Regions from separate parts of the Rahnella inusitata genome, predicted to be linked through region 1. Evidence: predicted binding sites of a transcription regulator. Region 1 holds the regulator's gene; each other region holds the start of a gene.
What was found. Region 1 encodes LexA, which represses DNA repair genes until DNA is damaged. Its sites were predicted from a motif close to TNCTGTATGTACATACAGNA; they were not measured.
Positions count from the first base shown of each region.

Region 2: the regulator LexA is predicted to act here: its motif matches at 1,810-1,829, upstream of I2123_RS12235 (DinI-like family protein).
Region 3: the regulator LexA is predicted to act here: its motif matches at 1,366-1,385, upstream of uvrB (excinuclease ABC subunit UvrB).
Region 4: the regulator LexA is predicted to act here: its motif matches at 1,607-1,626, upstream of I2123_RS16595 (DNA translocase FtsK 4TM domain-containing protein).

Region 1 covers NZ_CP065024.1:20,485-23,647, forward strand. The annotation lists gene dinF (MATE family efflux transporter DinF) at 1-814, opposite strand, end outside; gene lexA (transcriptional repressor LexA) at 1,079-1,687, opposite strand; gene I2123_RS00115 (diacylglycerol kinase) at 1,807-2,175, opposite strand; gene plsB (glycerol-3-phosphate 1-O-acyltransferase PlsB) at 2,316-3,163, shown strand, end outside.
Region 2 covers NZ_CP065024.1:2,584,306-2,587,468, forward strand. The annotation lists gene I2123_RS12220 (hypothetical protein) at 1-169, opposite strand, end outside; gene I2123_RS12225 (hypothetical protein) at 182-1,138, opposite strand; gene I2123_RS12230 (DinI-like family protein) at 1,301-1,537, opposite strand; gene I2123_RS12235 (DinI-like family protein) at 1,547-1,789, opposite strand; gene I2123_RS12240 (YeaH/YhbH family protein) at 2,148-3,163, opposite strand, start outside.
Region 3 covers NZ_CP065024.1:1,835,095-1,838,257, reverse strand. The annotation lists gene uvrB (excinuclease ABC subunit UvrB) at 1-1,242, opposite strand, end outside; gene I2123_RS08550 (ABC transporter ATP-binding protein) at 2,232-2,942, shown strand; gene bioD (dethiobiotin synthase) at 2,961-3,163, opposite strand, start outside.
Region 4 covers NZ_CP065024.1:3,526,624-3,529,786, reverse strand. The annotation lists gene trxB (thioredoxin-disulfide reductase) at 1-346, opposite strand, end outside; gene lrp (leucine-responsive transcriptional regulator Lrp) at 1,077-1,571, shown strand; gene I2123_RS16595 (DNA translocase FtsK 4TM domain-containing protein) at 1,694-3,163, shown strand, end outside.

The sequences.
Region 1 (3,163 bases):
GCGCACCGAGAATAGTCAGTGAGGCGAAACAGAGCTGGAGTAGCAACGAACGCAGCATGATGTCGCGGTTGAGACTCAGCAACCGGTGCAGGTCACCGCGCCACGATGAGGTCAGCAGCGGGAAAGTGATCCCCCATCGCTTCATCACACGCCAGACAAGATACAGCCCGATGAACAGCGTGAAATACTCCGAACAGGCAGTTGCCGTCGCTGCGCCCTGCACGTTCCAGCCGAGCCCAATCACCAGCCAAAGATCCAGCACGATGTTAAGCAGGTTACCGGCAATGAGTAAAATCACCGGCCCGCGCACGTACTGAATTCCAAGGAGCCAGCCGAGGATCACCAGATTTGCCAGAGAAGCGGGTGCGCTAATCCAGCGGATTTCAATAAACAGCCGCGCCTGTTCCAGCACCGACTGGCTACCGCCGACAATATGGAAAGCCCCTTCCATCAGCGGATGCCTGAACAATAAAATCATCACGCCCGCCAGTACAGCCAGAAGAAAAGGCTGCACAAAAGCACGCGCCAGCAGGACTTTATCTTTCGCACCGAGCGCCTGCGCGGTCATACCGGTGGTACTCATGCGCAGGAACAACAGCATCATGAACAGGAAGGTAGTAATCATCGAACCAACCGCGACGCCGCCCAGATAATCGGGGCTGTCGAGATGACCGATCACCGCCGTATCCACCAGCCCCAGCAGAGGCACGGTGATATTAGAAAAGATCATCGGCAGTGCGAGCATCCAGAGGGCTTTATCGGTCGGGCTCAGAAAAGTGTGTTGAAGCTTTTGCAGAAGGGATTGATGTTGCATAGAGAATCTCATGCCGGAGGTTCAGGATATGCCTAAAATGACATCGCCCCGTCAGGGGCGATGATGCGAAATTCTTTCGATTAACGTCCTGAACCGTTTACTACGTCAGAGGGGGGAGACGCAGAAAATCTGTTCAGGTTGACCAAAATAATTCGAGTTGCAGGAAGGCGGCAAGCAAGCGAATCCCGAATCGCTGACTTTAGGTCAGTGATTCGGATGTACGCCCGTAGCCAACGCATCTGCAGCTCGAAGTATGACGGTCAATTAAATCCAGTCGCCGTTACGGATAACACCGACCGCTAAACCTTCAATGCTGAAGTTCTGTTCACGCAGGTCAACAACAATAGGCTGGAACTCGCTGTTTTCCGGCAGTAAATGCACAACGGTGCCCTGTTTTTTCAGGCGTTTTACCGTCACTTCATCGTCGATACGCGCGACGACAACCTGGCCATTACGCACGTCCTGCGTTTTGTGAACGGCAAGCAGATCGCCATCCAGAATACCGATATCGCGCATCGACATACCGCTGACACGCAGCAGGAAATCCGCGCTCGGTTTAAACATCGCGGGATCGACCTGATAGTGTCCTTCGATGTGTTGCTGAGCCAGCAGAGGTTCACCGGCGGCTACACGGCCAATAAGCGGTAAACCTTCTTCTTCTTCCATCAGCAGACGGATACCGCGCGAAGCTCCGGAGACAATCTCAATGACGCCTTTGCGCGCCAGAGCTTTCAGGTGTTCTTCCGCAGCATTCGGGGAACGGAACCCAAGACGAGCGGCAATCTCCGCGCGGGTTGGTGGCATACCCGTAGTGGAGATATGATCGCGAATCAGGTCATAGACCTCTTGTTGTCTGGTCGTTAAAGCTTTCATTCCGCCCCCTGGTTGTTTATACAGTCTAGCTGTGAGTATATACAGCTATACGAGCAATGAAAACCTAAGATTGAATAAAAACAGTGCATAAGCGCGATTCCTGGAATACAGATTCCAAATCAGAACCATCGCGGCCAAAAGATGCTGACCCAGACAAAAATCGCCAATATGATGGTCAACAGCACGGCAGCAGAGCCGATATCTTTGGCACGCCCGGAGAGCACGTGAAACTCAGGGCCGATGCGGTCGATAGCGCATTCCACGGCGCTGTTGAGCAGTTCCACCACGCACACCAGGACCACGGAACCGATTAGCAGGATACGTTCGATGCTGCTCACATCGAACCAGAAAGAGAGCAAAATTAATGGGATAGCCGCACTGGCTTCCTGTCGGAAGGCCGCTTCATTTTGCCATGCTGCTTTCAGCCCTTTCCATGAGTATCCGGCTGCTTTATAAATTCGGGTAAATCCAGTGACTTGGTTCGCCATTCTGTTACTGATCCTTGAGGGGTAGTCCTTCGGGTGTTTGATGCATTTTAGCGGTTTAATGGTCTCTCATCACCACAGATCTCATTTGAGCTTTCTGGTATCCTTGCGGCGAAATGGCTAACAAGAGGCTTCACGTTTTTATGTCAGGTTGGCGTAGACTTTATTACACATTATTGAATTTACCGCTTTCATTGCTGGTAAAGAGCAAAGTCATACCTACAGATCCGGTGACCGAGTTGCACTTAGACCCGACGCGCCCGATCCTGTACGTATTACCTTATAACTCCAAAGCAGATTTGCTGACCCTGCGTGCGCAGTGTCTTGCCCAAAATTTGCCCGACCCTCTGATTCCGCTGGATATCGACGGCACGCTGCTGCCAAGCCATGTGTTTATCGCTGAAGGCCCGCGCGTGTTTTCGTATTACACGCCGAAGCAGGAATCCGTAAAGCTGTTCCACGACTATCTGGATCTGCATCGCAATAATCCGGATTTAGATATTCAGATGTTGCCGGTCTCGGTAATGTTCGGACGTGCACCGGGCCGCGAAGGTCAGGATACACCGCACCTGCGCGTGCTGAACGGCATTCAGAAATTCTTCGCCGTGTTGTGGCTTGGCCGCGACAGTTTTGTTCGCTTCTCCAATACGGTATCGCTGCGTTATATGGCGACCGAGCACGGTACGGATAAAACTATCGCGCAAAAGCTCGCCCGTGTGGCGCGAATGCATTTCTCACGCCTGCGTCTGGCAGCAGTCGGCCCGCGTCTGCCTGCCCGCCAGGATTTATTCAATAAGCTGCTGGCCTCGAAAGCCATCGAAAAAGCCATTGAAGATGAAGCGCGCAGCAAAAAGATTTCCCACGAAAAAGCCCAGCAAAACGCTATCGCGCTGATGGAAGAGATCGCCGCGAACTTCTCTTATGAAGCCGTGCGCCTTTCCGACCGCGTGCTGAGCTGGACGTGGAACCGCCTGTATAAAGGCATCAACGT
Region 2 (3,163 bases), 2.1 Mb from region 1:
CAGTAATAGTTGCCAGTATAAAGCCGAAGAGAATACCAGTAATCGTTGATAAAACGCCTGCTGCCGAGATGATTTGATTGTGGTCGAGCTGATATAAATATTTTTTCCCAGCAAACGTCATGACAACGGCAATTGTTGCTTTTATCATAAATTTCGTTAGCTGACTCATAATTTTTTCCTATCAACTTTCTTTAGTCAAGTAGTACTGTCTCAGGTAATTGTCGTTTTCAATTTTTGCCTGGATAAGTGATATTTTAACATCTGAATCACTTGGATACCCATCATTTTGAATGATAACTGATTTCTTTACAGTTAGAACTTGATCAACGAGATTCTTCTTTTTACGATCGCCTTGGGCAACGACGTCTACTTTTTCGAACTCTAAACTACCTTCTCCAGAAGGAAACTTTTCAAGTAGCTCTTTCAAACTGGCTTTGACATCACCCTTTAACCATTCTGTCGATTTTTTCTTTAAAGGTGAATGCCCTCTTAGTGAGATAGTCAGATGGCTAGAACTAGATCCACTAACCATGTTGATTACCTGATTAGCAAACATTCCGCTCAAGTTATAATTCGCAGCATTGAAATTCCTAGGGATGGCGATTGAAATTTCGCAACTTCTCAGACTGCTCCCAGTTTCTAAAAGTTCCTTGATGCTCTCTTCTTTCCAAATTGCTTCAAATGAGATTGGCGTGGCATGTTGACTATTGCTAAACAGCAAAAATGCAAGATCGCTATGTCTAGGGCCAAGATGATTTAAAGAAAGCACTAAAAAATCTTGCTGAGGGTAGTAAAGGAAGAAAGTCCTTTCTGAAAGTGACTGGTTTCCCACAAATGGTATTTTGACCTCAAGCCACTTTTCATCAGTGATGTATGCCAAGTTGGCACTCTTTCTTCTTCTTGATATGAAACCGAAATACGAGCCGTTTTCCAAATCCCTATCAAGGAATTGTATCTTTAAGTCACGTCCCGCAAACTCAGCAAAATGAGCATTACCCATTTGCGAAGCACATTGGTTGAATAAGACTTGGAACGCCGCGGCAACCGTACCTTTGTTATTTGTTCGCAAATTTTCTGAGCTGGTATAAAAACCAACTCTAAGTGATTTTAATTTAGTTTTTCCATTTTCTGCCGCCATAATGCAACTCCGTTTACTCAACGCCAAAGTATTGAAAAGATAGGATTGATTAATACATATTACTTTGGCGTAATAATAGATCGGATTGTTGATTCCTCAAATGCTGGTTTTATCCTCAGTTGTTCTCAACTCTATGATGGAGGGTAAATTTATAGTGCTATCTTAGGGCTGAAACCAGTCATCCGCGCTTTCCCACGTGTCCTGCAACATCACATCAATCACTTCTTTATCATGAGTCGTCCCGCCCATCACCGACATCCCATCACTACCAGCTCTGCGAACGCAGAACGTTGCCCCTGGGTAATTCCTTTCAAGCCTTTTCTCAAACTCAGCTTTGAAGGCCTCGACCGCGCCGGCGGGAAGCTGCTTAGTTTTATCGATCAGCAATTCAACACGCATAAATCCTCCTTATTCCACACCGAGCCAGTTACCGGCATCATCAAACATCTCTTCAACTATGCCCGCCAGAACAGCCTTCTGCGCCTTGCTGGCGTCCGTGTTGATGCTGCTGAGCGTCACCATCGGTTTAACCTTCACCTCAGCATTAGGGAAGGTGCTATGCACGCGCTTGGTAAGTTCAGCCAGGATCAGCGCGTTGGCGTTCGGCACACCGGCCATATTTCTTTTGTCGTAAATCAGCTCAACAAACATAAAATCACTCCAAACGATTTAACTGGTTATGCATACAGTAATGTTTCTTTTAGTTAAATAAAACACTTCTGCAAAACTAAATTCATCCCTCACAAATTCATGCAGTTACAAACGCAAGTTTTTGGTAATGAAGATACGCATGAATGGTGGCATTTTTATTTATAAATCAATTGGTTAATTTATTTCACTCATTCTAATGCTGCGTCATGCGGAATGTACGAACTTAGAAGCAAGGAAAGAAATTCTTCCCCAAAACGATTAGTAAGTCATTGATCCAATTGAAAGGGGATGTGCACTCAAAAGCGAAGGGAAACAGCCGGTAAAAGTGAATTAACCGGCTGTTTTTAATGACTAAAGATTAGTGATCCTGAACCTGCTTATGAAACAGCTCCCTGAACACCGGATAAATATCTTCCTGTTCACGAATATGTTGCATGGCGAAATTACCGAATTTCTGCTGCAACACTTCGTATTCACGCCACAGCGTCTGGTGGGCGCGGCGGGTGATTTCGATATAGCTGTAATAACGCACCATTGGCAGGATCTTCTGTGCCAAAAGCTGGTGGCAGAGAGGGGAGTCGTCAGCCCAGTTGTCGCCATCGGAGGCCTGCGCAGCGTAAATATTCCACTGCGCCGGGTCGTAACGTTCCTGGATGACTTCATCCATCAGCTTCAGTGCGCTTGAAACGATGGTGCCGCCGGTTTCCTGTGAGTAGAAGAACTCCTGTTCGTCCACTTCTTTGGCTTGTGTGTGGTGACGGATGTAGACCACATCGACGTTTTTGTACGTCCGGCTCAGGAACAGATAGAGCAGAATGTAAAAACGTTTGGCCATGTCTTTGGTTGCCTGATCCATCGAACCCGACACATCCATCAGACAGAACATCACCGCCTGGCTTGAAGGCTCAGCGCGACGTTCGTAATTGCGATAACGTAAATCAAAGGTATCGATAAATGGCGTTTTGGCGATTTTCGCCCGCAATTCGGCGATCTCTTTACGCAGCCGTTCTTCTTCCAATAATTGGGCCGGTTCGCTGATTTCAACTTCAGAAAGCGTTGATTCCAGCTCACGCAGCTCTCGTTTTTTACCCGCGGTCATCGCCGTCCGGCGTGCCAGCGAATTTTGCAAAGAGCGCACCACACTGATATTGGCCGGTACGCCGTTGGAGGTGTAGCCGGAGCGGTGGGTTTTGAATTCGGTCAGCTGCTTATGCTGATTTTTCTTCAGATTAGGCAGCGCCAGATCTTCAAACAGCAGATCCAGATATTCGTCTTTGGAGATCTGGAAGGAGAACTCATCCTCGCCTTCTCCCTCCTGACTGGCATCGCCCTGGCCACTGCCGCCGCCGCCGCCCCCTTGCGGTCTTTCGATAC
Region 3 (3,163 bases), 1.8 Mb from region 1:
ACGCACCACCTGTTCCACCACATCGCCACCGGATTTTTCCATCTCGTAGGTGCCTGGCGTGGCGGAGACGTAAATACTCTGCGGCGCGGCGGCTTCGAATTCTTCAAAGCGCATCGGACGGTTATCGAGCGCTGACGGCAGACGGAAACCGTATTCCACCAGCGTTTCTTTGCGCGAGCGGTCACCTTTGTACATCCCGCCGATTTGCGGAATGGTGACGTGGGATTCATCGACAATCAGCAGGCCGTCGGCTGGCAGATAGTCAAACAGCGTTGGCGGCGGCTGGCCAGGGCCACGTCCGGACAGGTAGCGCGAATAGTTTTCGATGCCGGAGCAATAGCCCAGCTCGTTCATCATTTCCAGATCAAACTGCGTGCGCTGGCTGATGCGCTGTTCTTCCAGCAGTTTGTTATTGTCGAGCAGCACTTTGCGACGGTCGGCCAGTTCCACCTTAATATCTTCCATCGCCTGCACGATACGTTCGCGCGGGGTAACGTAGTGTGTTTTCGGGTAGATGGTGAAACGCGGCACTTCATGCTGAACCTGACCGGTCAGCGGATCAAACAGCGATAGCCGCTCGACTTCCTGATCGAACAGCTCAATGCGCACCGCCAGATCGTCCGATTCCGCCGGGAAAACGTCGATTACTTCACCGCGCACGCGGAATGTACTGCGCTGGAAAGCCTGATCGTTGCGGGCATATTGCAGCTCGGCCAGACGGCGCAGGATCGAACGCTGATCGATGATCATGCCCTTGGTCAGGTGCAACATCATTTTGAGATACAAATCCGGATCGCCCAGACCGTAAATCGCCGATACCGACGCCACCACGATCACATCGCGGCGTTCTAACAGGGCTTTAGTGGCAGAAAGACGCATTTGCTCGATGTGTTCGTTCACCGAGGCATCTTTTTCGATAAAAGTGTCCGAGCTCGGGACATACGCCTCAGGCTGGTAGTAATCGTAGTAAGAAACGAAGTATTCAACGGCGTTTTCCGGGAAGAACTCTTTCATCTCGCCGTACAACTGCGCCGCCAGGGTTTTGTTGGGCGCCAGCACCATCGTCGGACGGTTGAGATCAGCGATGACGTTCGCCACGGTAAAGGTTTTGCCAGAGCCGGTCACCCCAAGCAACGTCTGGTGCGCCAGACCGTTCTCCAGCCCTTCTTCCAGACGACTGATCGCCTCAGGCTGATCGCCTGACGGTTTAAATTCGGAATGCAGTTTGAACACTTTACTCATGACGGGCTACCTGACTGAAGAAGAAAACGCAAAAGACCATTGGCAAAAACAGGACCTGGGGCGGAGGATCAGTATGGAAGACTCCGCGTTTTTTGCCACTGCTGATTTTTACCGCCCCTATATTACTGTATATAAAACCAGCCTCCAATGACTATTCATCACACAGTGTTTAACCGGTTGGCGTACCTGCACTTTTTTAGGTTATCGGGAAAAGCTTATTTTCACCATCAGATGACATTTATCACAGAAATTTATCCTCTGTTAACTTACTGACCACAGGTTGACGAAAACTGACACTGTCAGTGCGAACGAATTGCGGCCATATTGCTTTTAACTAACCCGTTGATAAAAAAGAACATCGCTAAAAAGCCGCGAATTCGGGCAAACCGAGCACAACCCGCGTCCCGTCTCGTCTGTAGCATCTTTTCTCACTCTCATGCACAAGGTTATCCACAGGAATAGTGGATAACTCACAGCACGCCGCATACAGCGGGAGTTGGTAAAAAACATCATTCGGGCTTCCGGAGCGACTTAGTGGTCTTTTTTAGTTATTTTTTATCTTTTTTATCTCCTTATATATGCCTATTTTGCCTAGATTTCAGCGTGGATGTTCCTTGCAAAAATTAATAAGGCCGTTCTAAAGGATCTCTGAACATTCGCGCACCGGATCCTTTGCACCAAAATCAGGGGGACCGGCACTGGCAAAGTGCAGCGCTATTCTCCATATGCACCGTGAGCGATATCAAAACCTGAGCAACGCTTATGAATAATCCGAAATCCCTGCCCCGCGTCGCGTTAACAGCCTGTTAACTTCTCTTTTTGCTGCACTTTATGAAACTTGGCCTGAGAGTTGCAAATTCCCTGCTGTGAGAGATTTTATGAAGCATTCCCCTGCAGAAGGCGTGAACAGTGGAATAAAAATGTCAGAAAAATGACAGTGGCCGTCAAAGTGATGTTCAGCGGAACGCTCCGTGAGCGAGGGAGGTCTGATGTTAAGTGTAAAATCGGTTAATCAGTATTACGGTCAAAAACATATCTTGTGGGATATCAATCTCGAACTTTACCGCGGGCAATGCACCGGTTTGATCGGGCGAAACGGCGTCGGTAAAACGACGCTGATTAACTGCATCATGGGGCATCTTCCGGTCAAGAGTGGCGCGATTTTCTGGCAGTCCGCTAATGAAGAACCGCAAAGTTTGCTCAATTTGCCGGTAGAAAGCCGGGCGCAAATGGGGATTGGCTACGTGCCGCAAGGGCGGCAGATCTTTTCGCAGATGAGCGTTGATGAAAATCTGCAAATTGCCATGATGTCCAGCCGCAATAAGACGCGTCGCGTGCCTGAGCAGGTCTACGACCTTTTTCCGGTACTTAAGGAGATGGGTTCCCGCAAGGCGGGTGAGCTTGATGAGAGTCAGCAACAGCAACTGGCGATCAGCCGGGCGCTGGTTCAGCAGCCGGAACTGCTGATCCTTGATGAGCCGACCGAGCACACCAGCGCGGCGATGGCGGCGAATATGGGGAACATCATTCACCGGCTTAATCGTGATCTCGGCCTGACGCTGCTGCTGGTCGGCCATAAGCTGCCGTTTATCCGCAGCGTCGCTGACCGGTTCTGTCTGGTGGATGGCGGGCGAAACGTCGCGCAGGGCACACTGGCGCAGCTCGACGATACGCTGGTCAAAAACTATCTGACCTTCTGATGCCTGTTTTTGACGGTTTTAGTGACTCAGGCGGCCGAGATCGAGATATTGCCCAAGATTGACGTCCGGCCCGGCACTCAGGTACGGGATCTCGCCCAGCAGTGGCGCAGGCAGCATACGCGTGAGCGTATCCATGTAGGCCTGATGATGCTTCCCCGTTTCCTGAACGTCGTTGGCAATCCATCCCGCCAGCTGTAATCCGCTCTGCGTGATGGCCTGTG
Region 4 (3,163 bases), 1.2 Mb from region 1:
AAGCGCCAGTGGCGATAATCAGGGCGTCACAGGTGTACTCGCCGCTGTCGCCTGTGAGGCGGAACGGACGGTTTTGCAAATCCACTTTGTTGATATGGTCGAAAATGATTTCAGTGTTGAACTTAGTCGCGTGCTCATGCATGCGATCCATCAGCGCCGGGCCGGTCAGGCCTTCCGGATCACCCGGCCAGTTTTCCACTTCTGTGGTGGTGGTCAGCTGACCGCCTTTTTCCACGCCGGTAATCAATACAGGATTCAGGTTGGCGCGCGCCGCGTAAACCGCGGCGGTGTAACCTGCCGGACCGGAACCTAAAATTAATAATTTACTGTGTTTAACCGTACTCATGGGCAATCTATCTCCGCGATGGGGACTAGCGATAAAGGGATTGTAGGGAAAAGTGCGTGTTAAAAAAAGTAAACTCAGATGTTGTTAGCGATTTGTCTGATAGTTTTTACTGCATAACCCGCGTAAAAAGGTTTTCGCGCATGACCATGCCTCAGGTAACTGATTGATGGTAAGCATAAAAAACCAGCATGTCTTCGCTATACGACATGTTGAATGTTGTCTACAACGCGTCAAGTTAGCCACATATCAAGGTAAGTTGTAAGGATTTGGCAGAAATAACGCGTGAACTGAATTGTTATTGTTCAAAGAGAAAACATAGCTAAAAAGGGGGCGCTGGCTTTTCAATCTGGCACGTTCTTCTGATTTTGCTTCTTTTACTTTGACAATCCGCTGTGCATTTGCGAAAACATCAGGGTAAGAAGAAATTAACTGCCTGTCAGTGACTTGAATTTATCCAAATGGCTGCTACCCGACCCGTTCTGGTGACGCTGTTTGATTTTTTTGTTGCAGCAGGGTTTGGTGAATCAGATTGGCAATTCGCAATCTATTAATTCCACAGGGTTATTTCTTTTGAGTGTCCGGTTTTGGTCGTGTTCCTTATGACAGGGGATCAACGCGGCTTTTGGATGCGTAAACCTTAATAATCGGGTCTTCGCTTGGGACAACCCTTAGACATTGAAGTTGGCTGGGGTAGGCAGGTGCAGGGAAGGACAGCAGAGAGACAATAATAATGGTAGACAACAAAAAACGTCCGGGAAAAGATCTCGACCGTATTGACCGTAACATCCTCAACGAACTTCAAAAGGATGGCCGGATTTCAAACGTCGAGCTTTCCAAACGTGTGGGATTATCGCCAACACCATGTCTGGAGCGCGTTCGTCGTCTGGAACGACAGGGCTTCATTAATGGTTATACCGCACTGCTTAACCCGCATTATCTTGATGCATCGCTTCTGGTATTTGTTGAGATAACCCTCAACCGCGGTGCGCCAGATGTGTTTGAGCAGTTCAATGCGGCAGTACAAAAACTCGAAGATATTCAGGAGTGTCATTTGGTTTCAGGGGATTTCGACTACCTGTTGAAAACCCGCGTACCGGATATGTCTGCTTACCGTAAGCTGTTAGGTGAGACATTACTTCGTCTTCCAGGTGTGAACGACACCCGTACCTATGTGGTAATGGAAGAAGTGAAACAGACAAATCGCCTGGTCATTAAGACCCGGTAATTGTCAGGTGCAAAACCTTGTTTTTTTAGCTACACTCCTGTGTATCTATACAGCTATGGCGCCGGGGTCAACTCTCGGCGCTGTTGCTTTTTCTCAGTTCACAGGAACCTGGAGAGCCTTTCTTGAGCCAGGAATATACAGAAGATAAAGACGTTACCCTGAAAAGACTGAGCAACGGCCGCCGTATTCTGGAGGCTTTGCTGGTTGTGGTAGCGATTTTTGCTGCGTACTTGATGGCAGCATTGGTGAGTTTTAACCCCTCGGATCCCAGCTGGTCTCAAACCGCCTGGCATGGTCCTATTCATAACTGGGGTGGTGGCGTTGGGGCCTGGATGGCCGATACGTTGTTCTTCATATTTGGCGTATTTGGTTACGCAATTCCTCCAATTATCCTGTGTCTGTGCTGGGCGGCTTTCCGTCAGCGCGATAATCAGGATTTTATCGACTATTTCGCTTGGTCGCTGCGTCTTATCGGGACGCTGGCGCTCATTGTCACGTCTTGTGGGCTGGCGTCGGTCAACATCGATGACCTCTATTACTTCGCCTCCGGCGGGGTGATCGGCAGCTTGCTAAGCACGGCGATGACACCTTACTTTAATAACGTCGGCGCCACGCTGGTCCTGCTCTGTGTCTGGGCTGCGGGTCTGACGCTGTTTACCGGCTGGTCGTGGCTGACCATCGCAGAAAAGATTGGTGGGGCAGTGCTTGGCGTGACCAACATTGTGACCAACCGTTCCCGACGTGATGATGATTACGACGACTACGATGAGCATGATGATCCGTTGCTGGAAGATGATGCTGAGAAACCGGTTGCGAAAGTTGCACCGGTTGCCGCCGCTGCAACGACAGCCGCATTGGCGTCAACGGCCGACGCTGCGCCATCTGACGTTGATGAAGATGATGTGCTGCTCTCTGCGCCGTCAGTTCATCAGCCCGCGGCTCAACCTGCGGCAGCGGTTGTTGCTGAATCTGCACCGGTAGCGCATGCGGGCGTCGTCGATCCTTACGCGGCAGAGCCGCCGGTAGCGAACATTGCGCCACCGCCTTCGGCACCTGAACCGGCAGCACCACCGTTATACAGTTTCGAAATTCCTGAAGAAACGCCGGTACCGCGCCATCCTCAGCCTGTTCAGCAGTCGCCTTCACCGGTGCGGGCTGAGCATAATGATGAAGACGGCCCGCGTATGGGTAACTGGCAGACAGCGGCAGAACACACTTCGCGTTCACCGTTTGATTTCAGTTCTCCGACGCCTGACAGCGCGCACGCGGCAAGTGTGGCAGCGACCGCTGCGCTGGCAACGGGTCTGGCGCAGGCGGGGCAGTCCGCCGCGTCTTCTGCGGGTAACACTTTCATGCCTGCGTTCAGCGCAGTCAGTGATGAAAATCCGCAGATCAAAAAAGGTTTTGGCCCGGAATTACCAAGGCCGAATCCGGTGCGTATTCCGACCCGTCGTGAGCTGGCCTCATACGGGATTAAATTACCTTCTCAGCGACTGGCTGAACAGCATGAACAGGAACAAAGCGCGTCCCAGCAGAACGACTCTGTGCAACCTGTTTATCTGGATGAACAGGCTCAGGCGGATGAAGAAGCG